Regions from separate parts of the Bacillus sp. 3255 genome, predicted to be linked through region 3. Evidence: riboswitches for the same ligand, from Rfam matches in the RefSeq annotation. Region 3 holds a riboswitch; each other region holds the start of a gene.
The links. A riboswitch is a leader RNA that binds a small molecule or an ion and turns the genes downstream of it on or off. The one in region 3 is predicted to bind cyclic di-AMP.
Positions count from the first base shown of each region.

Region 1: linked by a shared signal. The riboswitch ahead of J2X61_RS13490 (KamA family radical SAM protein) and the one ahead of J2X61_RS17175 (stalk domain-containing protein) in region 3 are both predicted to bind cyclic di-AMP.
Region 2: linked by a shared signal. The riboswitch ahead of J2X61_RS14115 (APC family permease) and the one ahead of J2X61_RS17175 (stalk domain-containing protein) in region 3 are both predicted to bind cyclic di-AMP.

Region 1 is NZ_JAVDUS010000007.1:317,469-323,230, reverse strand. It holds gene J2X61_RS13500 (glycine betaine uptake BCCT transporter) at 1-637, opposite strand, end outside; gene J2X61_RS13495 (cation:proton antiporter) at 759-1,940, opposite strand; gene J2X61_RS13490 (KamA family radical SAM protein) at 2,417-3,574, opposite strand; cyclic di-AMP (ydaO/yuaA leader) riboswitch at 3,803-3,940, opposite strand; gene J2X61_RS13485 (DoxX family protein) at 3,993-4,406, opposite strand; gene J2X61_RS13480 (MFS transporter) at 4,622-5,762, opposite strand, start outside.
Region 2 is NZ_JAVDUS010000008.1:104,689-110,450, forward strand. It holds gene J2X61_RS14095 (NUDIX hydrolase) at 1-320, opposite strand, end outside; gene J2X61_RS14100 (hypothetical protein) at 515-1,927, opposite strand; gene J2X61_RS14105 (hypothetical protein) at 2,108-2,323, shown strand; gene J2X61_RS14110 (YqkE family protein) at 2,368-2,628, opposite strand; gene J2X61_RS14115 (APC family permease) at 2,685-4,520, opposite strand; cyclic di-AMP (ydaO/yuaA leader) riboswitch at 4,619-4,778, opposite strand; gene J2X61_RS14120 (NAD(P)/FAD-dependent oxidoreductase) at 4,966-5,762, opposite strand, start outside.
Region 3 is NZ_JAVDUS010000010.1:245,024-250,785, reverse strand. It holds gene J2X61_RS17185 (molybdopterin molybdotransferase MoeA) at 1-448, shown strand, start outside; gene J2X61_RS17180 (GNAT family N-acetyltransferase) at 756-1,943, shown strand; gene J2X61_RS17175 (stalk domain-containing protein) at 2,022-2,819, opposite strand; cyclic di-AMP (ydaO/yuaA leader) riboswitch at 2,833-2,985, opposite strand; gene J2X61_RS17170 (LiaF transmembrane domain-containing protein) at 3,156-3,461, shown strand; gene J2X61_RS17165 (PspA/IM30 family protein) at 3,483-4,085, shown strand; gene liaF (cell wall-active antibiotics response protein LiaF) at 4,276-4,938, shown strand; gene J2X61_RS17155 (sensor histidine kinase) at 4,969-5,762, shown strand, end outside.

The DNA.
Region 1 (5,762 bases), on a different contig from region 3:
TTCCCAACATATGATTCAACCCGCCGTTTATTTGAAGGGCTCCAAGCCCAAGTGACGTAGCTACGCCGAATGCTGTAGCAATAATCGCAAGTGTATCGATTAAAGCTCCGACACCTCCCTCTGCTAATTTCCCAAGTAAAGGTGAAAATGCAGAGCTGATGAGACCCTGTTTATCTTTCCTGAACTGAAAATAGGCAATAGCTAGCGAGATGAGGGTATAGATCGCCCAAGGATGAACCCCCCAATGAAAGAACGAATAACGCATGGCCAATCGGGCTGCTTCCGTAGTAGCTCCGGTTGCTCCTTCAGGTGGAGATAAATAATGCGATAACGGCTCCGCAACTCCCCAAAATACAAGACCTATCCCCATTCCTGCACTGAATAACATAGCAAACCAAGAGACGGTTGAATATTCTGGCTCGTCATCGTCCTTCCCCAGCCGGATCCGGCCATATTTGCTAAAGGCCAAATAAAAAGCGAAAACTAAAAAAGCAAACGTTGAAATTAAAAAAAACCAACCGAAATTTTTTATGGACAGGTCAAACATTGAAGTTGCTGTTGCAGCAAGCTGTACAGGAGCAAAAGCCCCCCAAAGTACGAATATCAGAATAATACCTATCGAAATATAAAGCACCATCTTCTCAAATCTTCCTTTCATCCGGACTTACTTGTAATATTTACCTTGGAAATACAAATAATGCGTATAGAAGAACCACTCTAAGATCATCCGATCTTAAAGTGGTCTATGTACATTCGTATTAGGTCACGTTGAGTTTCTTAACAAGTCGGCCGATCGTTGTCCCTTGAACCAGCAGCGAGAACACGACATTGCTGAACGTCATAGCTAACAGCAAATCGCGCCCTTCAAAGTTGGGGGAAATGCCCAATATCAACGCAATGGACAATGAGCCTTTTAACCCTCCCCAGGCAATGACCGGTTTCCAGATCCGCGGGACTTCTTGGTCAAAAATAAGACTTACATATACAGCTATGAACCTCGCTGCAAGGACAATCAGAATACTGCCGCTAATTTCAACCCATTTCTCGGCGAAATGAATATTTGAAATCTCAAGCCCCACCATCAGGAAAATCAATGCATTGGCGATAAACGCAATTGTTTCCCAGAAAGAATCCATCTTGTCATGCGTTAAGTCCGACATTCCCGTGTTCCTGCCATAGGTGCCAAGCAAAAGCCCTGCAAATACAACCGCTATAACCCCGGAGAAATGAAACATTTCCGCCAACTCGAAGGCGCCATAGAAGAGGATGATGGAGAGGCCGATCTCCACAAGGTAATTATCAATACTGGAGGTGATTTTCGAGGCGATATAACCTGTTGCAACGCCGATTGTTACACCCCCTAGAATAATCTTAACAAACTCCAATGAGCCGTGCAGTACGCCTGACATGGTCAGTACGGTTGTCCCTAGGGCTATTTTAAAAAGAACAACCGCTACACCGTCATTCGCCAAGCTCTCTCCCTCCACAATGATCGATAACTTCTGGTTTAAGCCCATTGATTTGAAAATCGTTAAAACGGAAACAGGGTCTGTCGCCGCCATCAACGCACCAAAGACGAGCGCTTTTTGCAAATCAAGACCTAATAACCAAGATGACAGCGCTGTTATCAGAACAAAGGTCAGAAAGGTTCCTAACAAAGCAAGCAGCAGTATCGAACGCTTATGGTCTACGATTTCACCAAAAGGCAGTTTGAGCGCAGCATCTCCGATCAGAGCCGATAAGAAAATCAGAATCACGGCCGTCTGAAAGACATGATCGGAAACCACGAACGTTTTGATTTCGTGAAGAGCCTCGATGGGGAATAGGCCTAACAGAAGTCCTGCAACGACAAGTAAAGTTGGATACGGTTGTTTTATTTTATCCGCCACATACGCGATTGCAACTGCGATTCCCAGCAGAACCAGCCAATAGTGAAACATGAAGGCCCCCTAAATAACCCTTTTCCGCTATTATGCGTAGGTTGGTCCTTCCTTATTATTACTGCGCCCTCCTCCCCTCTGTAAGGGACTTGTACGCTAGAAATTCGACCGGACCGGGTATCTGCAAGCAAGCTTGCCGAAGCGGTTGGGATCCGTCCGCTGAAGTGAGGTCTGACGATAGATGCGATTAATCGCGGTTAAGCAGCGAAAGCGGAAATACAGTGCGTTATTTTGCCCCCAAACCGCCTGTCGGGGACGGATAGGGAAATACGATCCGCTATTTCGCAGATTTCCTACCCGAAGAGAGGAGAATTGGTGAAATAAAGGCTTGTATTTCCTTCTGATTCCTCAAATCCACCTGATTGTTGGAAATAGCGTATCCTATTTCCGCTCAAGCCGAATTGAAGTGTCGAAGGTGGAGGCTAGCTCTCATACAAAATAGAGGAGTCCCTCCAGGGAAGGACTCCTCTCAACATTTATCGGCAAGGCAAATCCGGAAGATCATTAACGGAAATAATGTCTTCCGCCAGCTTCCTCGGCTTCTTCCACAGGTTCTCACTGCCTGGCAAATCATCGAACCAGGCGGCATCGGGGGGACATTCGAGTATCATGAACTTCCCATACTGCTCATCGCGCGATTGATGGTATTTCAAGTAGGCCTTGCCGCCTTCGATCGCAAGAATCTCAATCTTGCCCGAGGTATGGCTCATAGACAACCTCACTCTTTTGCCAAGACCCGATGTTAATGATTTGGCTGCTTCGACCAACCGATAAACCTTCTCTAAAGGCAATACGAACTCCCGGTTACCGGCAACCGGACGATTAACAAAGAAGTAATAAGGCGTAACGCCAGCCCACGATAACTTATCAAGTAACTCCGCGAGCACGGATGGATCATCATTAATTCCTTTAAGGATCGGCGTCTGATTCACTACGATTGCACCGGCATTATGTAAGGCATCGAAGGCTTTCTTGGCTTCATTCGTAATTTCTCTGGGATGATTGATATGAGCCATTACATAGATTCGTTTATCAACAGTAGAATAGGATTTAATAAGTTCAAGCAAGGCATCATCTTCGTATATTCGCATTGGGTTAAAAACAGGAATTTTGGAGCCTAGCCGCACTATCTTCACATGATCGATTTCACGCAATCGCTCTACGATGTTCTTTAGTTTGGATGTCGCGAGTATTAAGCTGTCTCCACCGGTCAACAATACATTGTTAATCTCGGGGCGGCCTTCAATATAGGCAATACCCGGATCGACATTCGCCATCGCTTCATTCACATCATGCCGAAACAGTCTTTTGCGGAAGCAATATCGGCAGTAAGCTCCACACACCTCAGAAACCAGCAATAATGCCGTCGTCCTATATTTATGCTGACAGCCGGGAACCACATAGTTGGTATCTTCATCGGATGCATCCCAGCGTCCGTACTCCTGAAGCTCTCCCTCATTCGGAATGATCAGCTTCTTAATCGGATCATTCGGGTCCGACCAATTAATCAAATTCAAGTAATAATCATTCACACGAAATACGAACTTTTCCGTTATTGCTTTTAGCTTCCTTCGTTCCTGTTCAGGAATTTCCGTGATTTTCTCAATATCGGTAATATATTTCGGCTGTGCCATAGATGATCCTCCTCGAAATTCAGATTCTGACTAACGATCTGTCGGGATTACGGATTCCCCATTACCTCCTTTGCGGCATGATGGCTATGGATGGGCGTATGTAGACAAATAAAATAGACCCGCATGAGGGCGCAAACCGTAAACGTACGGTCTAGTCCTTCAACGACAGGTCTAATCAAATAAAAAGACCCGTCATGCGGGTCAACATGCAATTATTTGCATAGTAAATCATTGACCCATCCACTGCTGACGAGGTTAGCTGCCGGGCTCGGGAAAGATGGTTCCCTACATAAAGATTCGCCCCAAAAAATTGGTTCCCCCGCTTCCCGAAATTGTTAGATTCCGGAAATTAAGCGTAGTTTTATCTTACACAACTATGTTGTATTCGTCAACGGAAGTCCGGTTGGTCCGACACATTTTAAAGCTTGCGGTTCTCCGGACGTAAAGCCCACGAGACCATATTCAGGGCCGCATAGCAAAGCGGAAGGATAAGTGGAAACCCGTAGTCGGCAGCAAACACATGAGAGAAAGCCGCACCGGTCATGACGAAGAAGATTCCGGCATAAGCCCATTCTTTGAGCCGCGGGAAACCCGGCACGACGAGAGCGATGGAGCCCAGCACTTTCCAAATCCCAAGGATCGTCAAGACATACACGGGGTATTCAAGTTTGGCCACTAGCTCCAGGTTCCCCTCTAACTGCATCAGCTGCCCGATACCGCTTATCGTCATAGATGCTGCCAGCAGTGAAGTGACGATCCAATAACCGATGCTTCTTCCTCCGGGTCTTGCTTCTACTCTCGCGATTGTTTCCGTACCGATCATCTTACTCATTCATGATCTCCTCCTATTTTAACGTGCCAAATGACGATTTATAATTGGACACCATTCAGTGTCATATTGATTATATGACACCATTCGGTGTCACGTCAACCTCTTTTAATCGCAACTTTCGAAAACCACTGTACGTACGGCAAAAAAAAAGAAAACGACAGCACAGGACGAAAACCTAGTCCCGGACTGCCGCTTATGATCTTGTGTTGCCCTGCTCAGACGCTCTCGGACGGTGCGTGCCGTTCCTTGGCGAACGTCCGCAGCAGCGGGGTTCGCAAGCTCACCCACCAGAAGGCTGCAGTCGCCGCCAAACTAAGCACCGTGCATAATATGAACGCCGAGGCGAAGCCAAATCTGGACGAATACCATCCGCCCAGCACGGCGCCGACAATTTTGCCCGCACCTAACAAGATAATCGAATTGAACATCAGGCCCGTTGCCTTCAGTTCTTTCATCACATGCTCGTTCACATAATGCGAGAGGCACAAGTAAAACAGAATATACGTCCCGCCGTGGAGCGCCCACATGATCACAACCGTCTGCGGCGTCAGTGCCGTTGCATATAGCAGCCAGCGGATCACATGAATCAAGCCCGAAAACAGCAGGATGTTGACCATACCGAAGCGCCGGAAAATCCAATCGAACCAAATCATGAACGGAAACTGACTGATCGAACCGATCGCAATTCCCAGACCAATGATCTCCATACTGACGCCTTGCTCCTGACTATAGATCGCATGAAATGAGAAGAAGAACCCTAACGTCGAAGACAGGATGAAAGCATACGTATATAGCACCATAAGGGGCCGATGTTTGAACAGTTCTGTCACCTTGACCTTCTTCTTGCCGTTCTGATGGCCTTCGACCTTGGGCAATAGCAGCGATATGACGAACGAAACGAACATCACGACGGAAGTTACGAGAAAGATGCTGTGAATATTCCGGGCGAACATCCAACCCGCCAATACGGACATGACCGCATACCCAACGGAGCCGAATGTACGCACTCCGGAAAACTTGACGATTCCTTTCGAGGAAAGCTCCAGCGTAATGGCATCGCTTAGCGGGTTAATCGCCACTTGGAAGAAGCTGAACACGACCATGGCGAGCAGCAGCAGCCCGAACGAGATGCCGGACCACTGTACGAGCCAGACCGATAGCGCGGCCAGCAGAATGCAGCATACAAGCACGTTGTTTTTGTACCTTGAACGGTCACTTATAATTCCCCATAGCGGTTGTGCAATCAAGCCGATAACGGCGCCGACTGAGGTCAGGATCCCAACCTCGAAATTCCCAAGCCCGATCTCCGTATAATACACACTGATGTAGGAGAAGAAAGCACCGGTACTCATATAG
Region 2 (5,762 bases), on a different contig from region 3:
CGAGGCAAATCACGCACCGCCACCAACCGCGAGACTTTGGCCGTAACTCCGCTCTCCTCCAGCACTTCACGCTCAATGGTGTCCTGGATCAGCTCATGCTGCTCGATATATCCGCCGGGATTCGTCCACCGGCCTTTACCCGGCTCTTGCGCTCTGCGTACGAGCAAAATTTTCTCGTCCCTGGTCACAAGCGCACCCACGCCAATACTATAGTTGCCCCAGTGGACAAACGTGCAAGCCGTGCAGGCTCTTCTCATCGTACCATCCACATCGCGAACTTCCATCGGTGAACCGCAGTTCATACAAAACTTAGCTTCCATTCGTCGTCTCATCCCCAACTTCGCATATTGTAAGTCAAGCTTACTGCTACTGATGGACGATAGGCAAGCCCGATCCCGTGCGTTCTCCGCTCTTGGGGAAGCTTGGAGACGATGGTTCCTGCACTTGTCTTGCATTCTCTCACGAATAAAAGCCTCTGAAGGGCTTCGGCAGCGAAGCCCCCAGAGGCGCTAATTCAGACCAAAAACATCGCCACAACCGTTGTCACCGCAAGACCGATGAGCACGGGCAGCAAATTCCGTCTCGCCAGCTCGAAGGGGCTGACACCGCAAATCGCCGCTGCCGGAATGAGCGCCCACGGGATCAAGGTGCCGCCGCCGACCCAGATGGCGGCCACTTGCCCGAGCGCGGTCAGCACCGCAGCGCCGGAACCGATCGCCGTTGCGAAGAGCTGCGCGATCGAGCCCGCGAGGGAGATGCCGGAGAAGCCGGAGCCGTCGAGGCCGGTAATCGCGCCGACGACGGTGAGCGTAACGGCGCCGATCGCGCCGTTGAGCGGTACGACGCCGGCAAGCGCGACGCCGAGGTCGTTCACGATGCCGTGCGAGCCTTCCGGCAGGATTTTGCCATAAAGCTCCGTGAACGCGGAGTCGCCGAGATAGAAGAAGGCGGCGATCGGGATCACGGGGCCGAATACTTTAAAGCCGAAAACGAAGCCTTCGATGAGGTAAGACGTCGTTTGCTCCAGCCCATGGCCCCGATGGGCGAGCAGTGTCACCCCGATAAGGATGAACACGGCGGTACCGCCCACCAGCGCTGTCGCGTCTCCCCCTTGCAAATTCAACACGAACATCGCGATGACGTCCAATGCGAAAAGCACGGGAATGAGGACCGCGAGTATCCGGCGCAATTTCGGCGACAGACTGGCTTTGGCATCTTGGTCGGAAGACAGCAGCGAACCGCCGTCTCCTGTTCCGCTAGCCACCAAGCCATCGCGCCAGGTGCCGTTTCTCATATCCCGGCGCATCATCCAGAAAGCGGTTACGGTCGTAACTAGACCCATGACGATCACAAGCGGCACGGAGGCTTCCATGACGGAGGTTACCGGCAGCCCCGCCGCATCCGCCGTCAGCTTAGGAGCTCCTTGAATAATGTAATCGCCGGAAAGGGCAATCCCGTGACCGAACAAGTTCATCGCCATCGCCGCCCCTAGGGCAGGCAATCCGACGCGCACCGCAACAGGCAGCAGCACCGCACCGATGAGCGCAACGCCCGGAGACGGCCAGAAGAACCAGGAGGTGATCATCATGATGATCCCGATTCCCCAGAACGCTAGTGCCGGCGTCCGCAGAAAACGGGTCAACGGCGCGACCATCGTTTCGTTAATGCCTGTGCGAATGAGCACCCGGCTCATCGCCACGATAATGGAAATAATCATGATTGTTCCCATCAACTCTTTGGTGGCATAGATAAAGCTGTTGAACACCCCTGAAACCGAACCGCTTAATGTCTCTGTCGCCAACAAACCGAGCGCAAAAATACCGACCACACAAATCATCGTGGTGTCTCTGCGCCTGATAAGAAGGGTTAGAATAAAACCAATAAATACTAAATACACCCAATGAATCGGCAATAATTGAATGTCCATCGGGATCACGCATCCTCTCTGCCCACGCAGCGTTTGGGAGTCAGTCCTGCTTCCTGAGAATGACTCTTTGGTGCTACATTGTATGCCGGGCGGAGTCTAGGCGTTCGTGGATTTCGGAGATTAGATGCACCTTGTGGTACAATGGAAGGATCCATTGAATCAGGGAGGGAGCATGCCAGGATGGCTAGAAATCAACGTTTGGTGACGGATACCGATTTTCAGGAGGCTGTGGAGAGAGGGGCCGTCGTCCGCGTGTTCAAAGACGATCATATCGTAGACTCGAATGCAGTCGTCCTGCGTTTTAGCGATAAGACCGTTGTATTGCAGACTCGTGTCGCCGATTTGGCCTATTATGACCGCGATGAATGCGAGTTTTTTGAGATGAAGAAACGGTAGCCTTTGCCTGCGCAATCAAAAAAGGAAGCACATCTCGTGCTTCCTCATTTGTGCTTTCTCCAATCCAGATTGCTCTTCTCGAGCAAATGGCCGAAGTCGTTCTCCAACCGCTTCTCTTCCGCCTTCCGCGCGGCTTCCGCTTCCGCTCTGGCCGCATCTTTGCGCGCCTGCTCCTCCGCTTTCATCTTGTCGGCTTGAGCTTTCAGACCCGCTACGACATCAGGGCTCAGCAAATCTTTGAGTGTCGCTGGTTTATCTTGCACGCCGGTCTCGGATGCGCCGGACGACCATTTCTTTTTCGCCATAAAAGGTTCACCTCTGTTCCTAATTCTGCATCAGCAATCCCTTTTATTGTACACCTCTACTCATGCAAATGATAGGGCACCGTCGCGACGACGATATCTTTGTCAGCTTGCAGCTTGGAGCGGATCCGTGCGGCGGACTGGTTGTGAAGCAGGCGATGCCACCACTTCTTGGGCATGAATTGCGGCAGGATGACCATGATCGATTGCTTTTCCGATACGTGCGTGTCAATCCGTTCAATGAACTCAGCCAGCGGCTTCAAAATGGTGCGGTAGCGCGACTTGAACACAACGAGCCGGACGCCGGGGTCCCATTTGTCCCATTTCTCCTGCATCGCTTCCTCTTCCTCATCCGAGAACGCCACGTAGAAGGCAATCACGTTCGGTGACAACGATTTGGCATAATTCAGAGACTGCGCAACCACGCGGTGAATGCCCGCGACAGGCACGATGATCAATGATTCCTTCGTACATACGCGCTCCTGTGTGATGTCGATACGCAGCTCTTTGGCCACGACATCGTAATGGTTGCTGATCTTGGTAATGCCCCATAGCAGCAGCGGCGTCACAAGAATGACAATCCACGCGCCTTCGCTGAATTTGGTTATGCAGAACACGATCAAGACGGCGAACGAGACGAGCCCACCCAAGCCGTTGATGGCGAATTTACCCAGCCAGCCGGCCGGACGCTCTCTGAACCATTTGCGGACCAGACCGCTCTGGGCCAGCGTGAACGACAAGAATACGCCAATCGCATAAAGAGGAATAAGTGCATCGGTTTTTCCTTTGAATATAATAAGCAAAATGCTTGCCAAAACGCCTAATGTAACAATCCCATAATGAAACGACAGCCGGTCTCCCCGGTAAGAGAACATGCGCGGGAAGTTTTTGTCCTGCGCCATGATGGACGCCAGTATCGGAAAGCCGTTGAAGCTCGTGTTTGCTGCCAGCACCAGAATCAGCATCGTGCCGATCTGCGTTGCATAATACATCGCCCCTCTGCCGAATGCCTGCTCCGTCACCATCGATAAAACCGATGTGTGGCCGTGCGGGTCGGGTGCGATCCCATAACCCAAGCTCAGCAAGGTGACACCGCCGAATATGACAGCCAGCAGCGTACCGAGCGAAGCCATCGTTTTCTTGGCGTTTTTCACGGAAGGCGTCCGGAAATGCGGCACCGCATCGGAAATCGCCTCAATCCCCGTGACCGCGGAGCAGCCGGAGGAGAACGCTTTGAGAATAACGAACAACGTTAATGAACTCGTCATGGAGCTGGGGACGATTTGGATCGGATGCGTATTCAACGAACCCGTCATCATATCGAAAATCCCTTTGCCGATAAGCAGCAAAATACACAAAATAAAAAAGTACGTCGGTATCGCGAATACCGTCCCCGACTCGGACGTCCCGCGCAAGTTCAGCCACACCATCAGCCAGACGAGAGCCAGCGCGATCGGGACGATATAGGGCACCGTAGACGGAAAGGCCGACGTAATCGCCTGCACGCCTGCCGAGATCGAAACGGCAACCGTCAACGTATAATCGATCAGCAAGGAAACGCCTGTGAGCCTGCCCCACATCATGCCCAGATTCTCCTTCGCCACCATGTAAGCCCCGCCACCCATCGGGTAGGCTTCAATCACTTGGCGATAGCTGAGTACAAGCAGCATAATTAAGGCGATAATCGAGATCGCGATCGGCAGGGAGAAGGCAAATGCTGCGACCCCGACCGTCGCCAGCTCGAGCAAAATTTGCTCCGTACCGTAGGCCACGGACGACAGGGCATCGGACGAGAGGATCGGCAGCGCCTTCCACACCTGCATTTTTTCGGATTCCAGCTCATCGGACTTCAGCGGTTTACCGAACATAATCTTCTTCAATGAATCACTTGTCATGCTGCGAAATTCCCCCAAATAACCTGATTTCAACTTCAATGTCTGTTTTTGGACGCAAAAAAACACAAGGATAGACCTTGTGTTTGGGATCACATGTTCTCCTTTCTCACGATCGCTTACGAGGTTAGCTGCCGGGTTCGGGCTGCGAGAAAACTGCCCTAAAAGTTACGCCATGCCAGATGACGCGCACCTTATTCACCCCGTTGAAACCTGTGGTTCCCCCGCTTCTCCGGTTAGAGAATTAAGCGAAATATTCAACTGTATATTGTACGTTGTTGATACTACTCTCTTATCGAGACATAGTAAAGGATGGAATAAACCTAAAAAGGTCGACTCCATCCTCTCATTCATTTGATAATTCGCTTACAATTAATCTTATCTTTCATTTTCTTTGATTTTCAGGCGTATCGTCGGCGTACGTATATTTTTAGGTTTAAGGACCTAATTAATTTCTAACATGATGCTTACGCGTCGCTTGTTTTTGCTTGAATATCATTTTCTTCCACACAAGCGGGAGTCCGCCAATCAGGAACAGATAGCGGGCATCGATCAACTTTTTGAGGAACGCGGCGAATTTGCCCTTCACTTTCTTCACCTTCAGAATCCCGACCGCATCGCCGCGGCCCAATGAAGCGACAGTTCCTTTGTAATCATAAGCAAAATGACGCAAGGGCTTTCCACGCAAGCTGTTGATTATATTTTTGGCCGTGTTGCAGCCTTGTTGGACCGCGATTTGGGCGTTCGCCGGGTAGGGCGTCCCTTCCGGACTCATCACAATCGAGCAGTCTCCCGTAATGAACACCTCCGGATACTGAATGGAGCGCAAATAGTCGTCTACCTTCACCCGGCCGCGCTGCACGTGAAAACCAGCCGCCTGGAGCAAGGAGTTTCCACGGACCCCACCCGACCAGATTACTGTTCCGGCACGGATGAATTCGCCGTCTCCGAGCAGGACGCCGTCCGGTTCGCATGCTTTGATCGCCGTTGACAATCTATACTGAACCCCTTTGCGCCGCATGACTTCCATGCCGTATTCCACCAGATCGTTCGGAAGTCCCGGCGGCAGCGCGGTAGGCGAAGCTTCCACATTCATGATTCTCACAAGCGAAGGATCGACATCGAACGTCTGGCAAAGCACGGGAATGCGGTCGGCCAACTCTCCGACGAATTCCGTCCCCGTGAAACCGGCCCCCCCCACAACGAAGGTCAAATATTCCTTATGCTTGGAGTCCAGTTTGTACT
Region 3 (5,762 bases):
AGACTACGACGTATTGGTTGATGTTTTCAGCCGTTTTGCAGGGAAGCTGCTGTTTAATAAAGTAGCCATGCGTCCAGGCACGCCGACGAGTGCAGCACTGTGGAACGATAAGCTGTTATTGGCGCTCTCCGGCAATCCCGGAGCCTCCTTCGTAGGCTTTGAATTGTTCGCCAAGCCGTTGATTCTGGCGATGGCCGGCTGTCCATCAGCGTATCCGGACGCGGTCACCGCCTATCTGGACGTTGATTACGACAAAGGCTCCGCATATCCGCGTTATGTAAGAGGCATGACGCATGTACAGGATGGCTCTCTGCGAGTGAAGCCTGCTGGCATCGATAAATCCAGCATCATGGTATCCATCAAGGATGCGGATTGTTTGATTTATCTGCCGGCCGGAGGCTCAGGATTCGCAAGGAACGAACGCGTACATATTTATCCTATCCAATAAAATGAGGCCTGCCGTCACTCTGCTTCGCGAAGGAAGCAGGTGACGGCAGGCCCATTTTCACATCATTAGATTGCGAAAGTAGCAAGGATGATGACAAGCAGAACATACAGAACAAGAACAACACCTACGGAACCGTATCCAGTTCCACAACCAGCTGCATATGACATAGTATCCCCTCCGGTTCAAAATTATTTGATTGGGATGTTTCACTATACAACATATGTCTTGTAGACATTTGTTGATTGGACTTATGCCCGCTTTTACTTCTGAAATAAGCCTAAGTATAATAAATAATGAGGTGATCCTAATGAGTGATATTCGTACATTGCAAGCGCAGGAGCTCCCGGAGAGTCTCGCCTTATCCCAGTTTGCTTTTCAATACGAGCTAAGCGCAGAAGAGCAGGCAGAGCGGATAAGCGAGACGGATCCCAAGCAAATATGGGGCTATTATGTGCAGGATAAGCTTGCGGCGAAGCTGCATCTTCTTGATTTCCATACGTGGCTGAACGGTCAGCGTTATGCCATGGGCGGCATTGCTGGCGTAGCTACGTGGCCGGAATACCGGCGCGGCGGGATGGTGAAGCAGCTGCTTATTCAAGCGCTTAAGGTGATGAGAGAAAGAGGGCAGACGATTTCCTTCCTGCACCCGTTCAAGTTTGAATTTTACCGCAAATTTGGCTGGGAAGCGTATGTGGATTACTTGAAGTATGAGATTCCGGCAGATAAGCTGCCAAGGTTCGAAGCCGCAGCAGGCAGCAAGGTCGTGCGGGTGGAGAAAGACGGTGAACTTCTAAACGGGATCTATGCGAAGTATGCCCTGCAGTATAACGGCATGCTGGACCGCGACGGCGTTTGGTGGAACAAATATTTGAAGGCGAAGCAAGGAACGGCAGCGGTCTACGTGAATCCGCAAGGCGAACAAACCGGCTACGTGATTTATCAGGTGAAGGCGTTCACGGCCACCGTTCATGAGATGGTCTTTCTCGATGAGGAGGCAAGGCGCGGATTGTGGAAATTCATCGCGGATCACGATTCAATGATTACGAAGGTGGAGCTCAAAGCTCCGATCGATGACGAGCTGGCGTTCCTGGTGCCGGATCCCCGATTCAAACAGGAAAAAGTTACCTACTTCTCAGCACGGATCGTCGATGTCGAAGCCTTCCTGTCACAGTATGCATTCGAAGCGCGGAGTGAAGCGGAACCCGTCTACATAAGGATTTCGGACCCCTATGCCGAGTGGAATGAAGGCGTTTACCGTTTAACGTTTACGGGCAGCGGAAAGGCGGCACAGGTTGCCAAGCTTCCCGCAGGCGAGCTGCCGGCAGAGGATCATGTGCTGAGCTGCAGCATCCAAACGTTATCGGCCTTATTCATCGGTTATAAGAAAGCCGGATTCCTATCGCGGATCGGCCATCTCCAGGGCTCCGATGAAAGGATCCGACGGTTGGAAGCGGCGATTCCTGAACGGACGACCTATTTGGCGGACTTCTTTTAAATATCGAAAAAATGCGGTTTCCGGCATGCGATTGCCGGGGCCGCTTTTTTGCGTAATAAAAAAATAACCCGTGAATGATCACGGGTTTAGCACGTACACTTTGACTGTTTGGAAACCGAAGCTGCGAAGAGATTGGTTGGAGCCTGGCACATAGATGTCGACTCGTTTGCCTTTAATGGATCCGCCTGTATCCGTGGCATAAGCGTACATGCCACCGGCCGGCAAGCCATTGAAGTTATATCCCTCTATATACAGCTTAGATCCGAGCGGAATCACCGTAGGATCTACAGCGACAGTTCCGATTCGTAGAGGATTGCCCATGTAATCCACTGCGCCATAGCCGCCATTCTCGGACGGGTCAGACGAGTAAGCGGTGGATTCGAAAAGCTCGTAATCCGGTGCATAGTTGTTGCCATCCTTGCTCAAGATGGCTAGTTTACTGCTTGCGTCCCATTTCACGGGAATATCAGAGGCATTGCTTAGGAACCGAAGGGGGACGTAGACGCGTCCGTTTTGAAATTCGGCATGTGTGTCCATCTCGACACGGTTGTTGTCAATTTCCGCTTCTTTCTGGCCTGAAACTAAAGTGATGGAGTGCTTATCATTGTTCAGTGTAACTTTAATTTGGTCGCCTTCCTTCTGCCATTGTACATCATAACCCAGTTTCTCTGTTACGAAACGGATCGGTACTTGTGTCGCATGGTTGTCATCCAAAAAAGGCTGAGCATCCGGAAATTGAACCAGTTTATCGTTGACCTGAACTTTCACGTCCATACTCGCGGCAGCAGCATGCGCATGTGCCGTAAATGGGGAAAGAAAGCCCCCTGCCCAAACTGTGGCGGACACAGCAAGGCAAGTTAACCCTTTAGTTATCATATGCAATTGGTAATCCTCCTTCTAGATGAGCCTCCGAGGTTAGTTGACGGGTTCGGGAAGAAGGTTCTCCCTAGTCTGCTCTGGGTACAGAGCAAATATTCACCCCAAGTAAATCGTCCCCCGTACCGGCACTTTGTCTGTGCGCCGGACTCGGCTTCAGATAGTTTATCACTGACGGACCAGCGGGAACAACCTCCAAAATATGGATAACGGTCGTAGCCGGTACTGGACTTAGGTCTAGGTTGAAAAACAGTCGCGAGTCCGTTTTGGCGAAAATCGATTTCGGCTACGATAGATACATGAAGATTAAGCGAAGGGCGGATGCGAAACATGAGCATGAATCGATCAAAAAGCTGGGCATTGATTTTAATTACGGTGGGCTTGCTAATCTGCATGCACCAACTCGGCATGCACGTTCATCTGATGGGATTGATTGTTCCTGCGGCAATGGTGGGGCTTGGTTATGTAGGGATTAGGAACGATAAAAAGATCGGTTGGGTGATTTTCGGCATTGGGGCTTTGATTCTGATGACGAAGCTTTCCGGACTGCTTGCAGTCGCTTTGGCCGTCGGCCTTATCTATTACGGCTGCCGGATGTGGAAGAAACCTGGTTATTCGTCGAATTATCACGATTATCGATAGGAACATGGGGGGTGTGGCATAATGAGCGTATTCAATCGAATTGGCAGAATGGCCGAATCGGCCTTACAAGAAGCGGCAAGCAAGCTGGATCTGCATGAGCGCGGAGGCAGCGGCTCTGCCGCCGGCGTGTCGCCGCTGGAGATCGAGGCGCTGGAACAGCGCTACGAGGAAGCCTTGCAGCGGACAATCGAGCTTCGCCGGCAGTGCGTGACAGCCGAGGAGATGGCCCAGCTGCGCGGCGAGCAAGCCGAGCTGGCGATGCGCGCAGGCGACGAGGAACTGGCGCGCATGGCGCTGCAGGAGAAGCTGCGCGAGGAAGCAGCGGCCGAGCAGTACCGCGCGCAGTATGCCGGCAGCCAGGACGTGTGCCTGTCGCTGGCGGATGAGTTGGCGGCGCTGCGTACAGGCCGCCGCACGGCGGGACAGCCGCGGAGCGGGCTGTCCAAGGAGGAGGCTCGCGAGACTTGGCGCGAGCTGGAGGCGACCGGCCGCGAGCTTGGCCGGGAAGCGATGGAGGGGCTGCGCATAGCAGGGCGCGTGTCACGCGATACCCTGAAGGAAGCGGGCGACAACCTCCATCAGGAGCTGCGCAGGCTCCAAAAGGAATGGCGCGACAAGAAATAATCCGCGCGGAACCCTGCTGCGCCCTATGCGCCTGCACGGCGCGGCAGGCCCCGGCCATCTGGCCGGAGCCCTACCAGAGCCTTGCCAGAGCCTTGCCCCGCAAGGATTTGCATCTTGGAGGCTGTCCATTCTTGTGGTATGCTAGACATCTATATGATCGAAATAATCGGCAGCCAGAGGAGGTGCAGCGATGGGCGAAGAAACCAAAAACAACCGCAACCGGAATACAGCCCTTGTGCTGATTGGCGCCGGTCTTTTTTTGCTTCTGGATCATACGATCGGCTTTTTCCCCATTCTCGCAATTATTCTGGTCTTGCTGGGCATCCACCGGGTCCGTTCCCGCAAGGAGCGCAAAGGCTTCGTGCTGATAGCCGTGGGGGGAGTCATTCTATTCGGGGATCATGTGACGATTGTCATCTCCATCGTATTAATCTCGTTAGGTGTTTTCTTCATACGATCCAAGCAAATGCAGAAGGACGATACCTATATTCAGAAGCAGAAGCTGGTGGACAGTGTGCGTCTGGGGCGCGAGCCATGGATTATGCGCAACAGCTCGACATGGTATATCATCGGTGAAACGTATATCGATTTATCGCTCGCGATTTTGGAACAAAAGGAAACCACGGTCATTCTGCAAGGGGTTGTAGGGGACGTAGACATCAAAGTGCCGGACGACATCGGCGTATCGGTGGCGGCTTCGGTCACGTTCGGGCAGATTCAAGTGGGCGTCGAACGCGAGTCCGGCGTCATGAACAAGCTGCATTGGCAGTCCCCGAACTATGAGCGCTGCGACCACCGCGTCAAGCTGGTGCTATCCTATATCGTCGGAGATATTAAAATAAAAGTCTTGTAAACTGTAGGCCCAGAGGAGGTTCAGCACATATTGGACGGCTATAAAAGAAGATTAACGAATATGATATGGCGCAGTATGGCTGAATCGATTATTTTTAGTTTTCTGGTGTTTGGCGCTATTATCTATTTCATGAACTCGAGAAATCTCATTACGCCTTTCACAAGCTGGCAGGAGGGCGTCAAATTCACCTTCATGGCCATCGTCATCGTCGGCTGCGTCGGCGCCGGATACGGGTACTGGAACAGCTCCAGAATTACGCGGCGGCTGGAGCCCTTGATGGAAACGATGATATTGTTGGAAAAAGGGACGTTCACCCGCGACCGTTTCCAGAACGGCGAAGACGAAATCGGGCGGCTCGGCGAGCAGCTGGGCCGCATTATGAAGCGATGGGAAGAGCAGGTTACTTCTCTTCAGCGGTTATCGAACAATAACGCCGAACTGGCGGAGAAGGCGAAGCTGTCGGCGGTTATTGAAGAAAGGCAGCGGCTGGCCAGAGAGCTGCACGATGCCGTCAGCCAGCAGCTGTTCGCCATCTCGATGACGGCGACGGCAGTCGGCCGGACGTTGGATAAGGACTTCGAGAAGGCCAAGCGGCAGATTCATCTCATCGAGGAGATGGCTTCCGTCGCGCAGTCGGAGATGAGGGCGCTGCTGCTGCATTTGCGGCCGATCCACCTGGAGGGCAAACGATTGTCCGAAGGGCTCGTGGAGCTGCTGAAGGAGCTGGCGGCGAAGGTGCCGATGACGATCACGTGGGACATGGACGAAGACGTTCGATTAAATAAAGGGATTGAAGACCACTTGTTCCGCATCGTGCAGGAGGC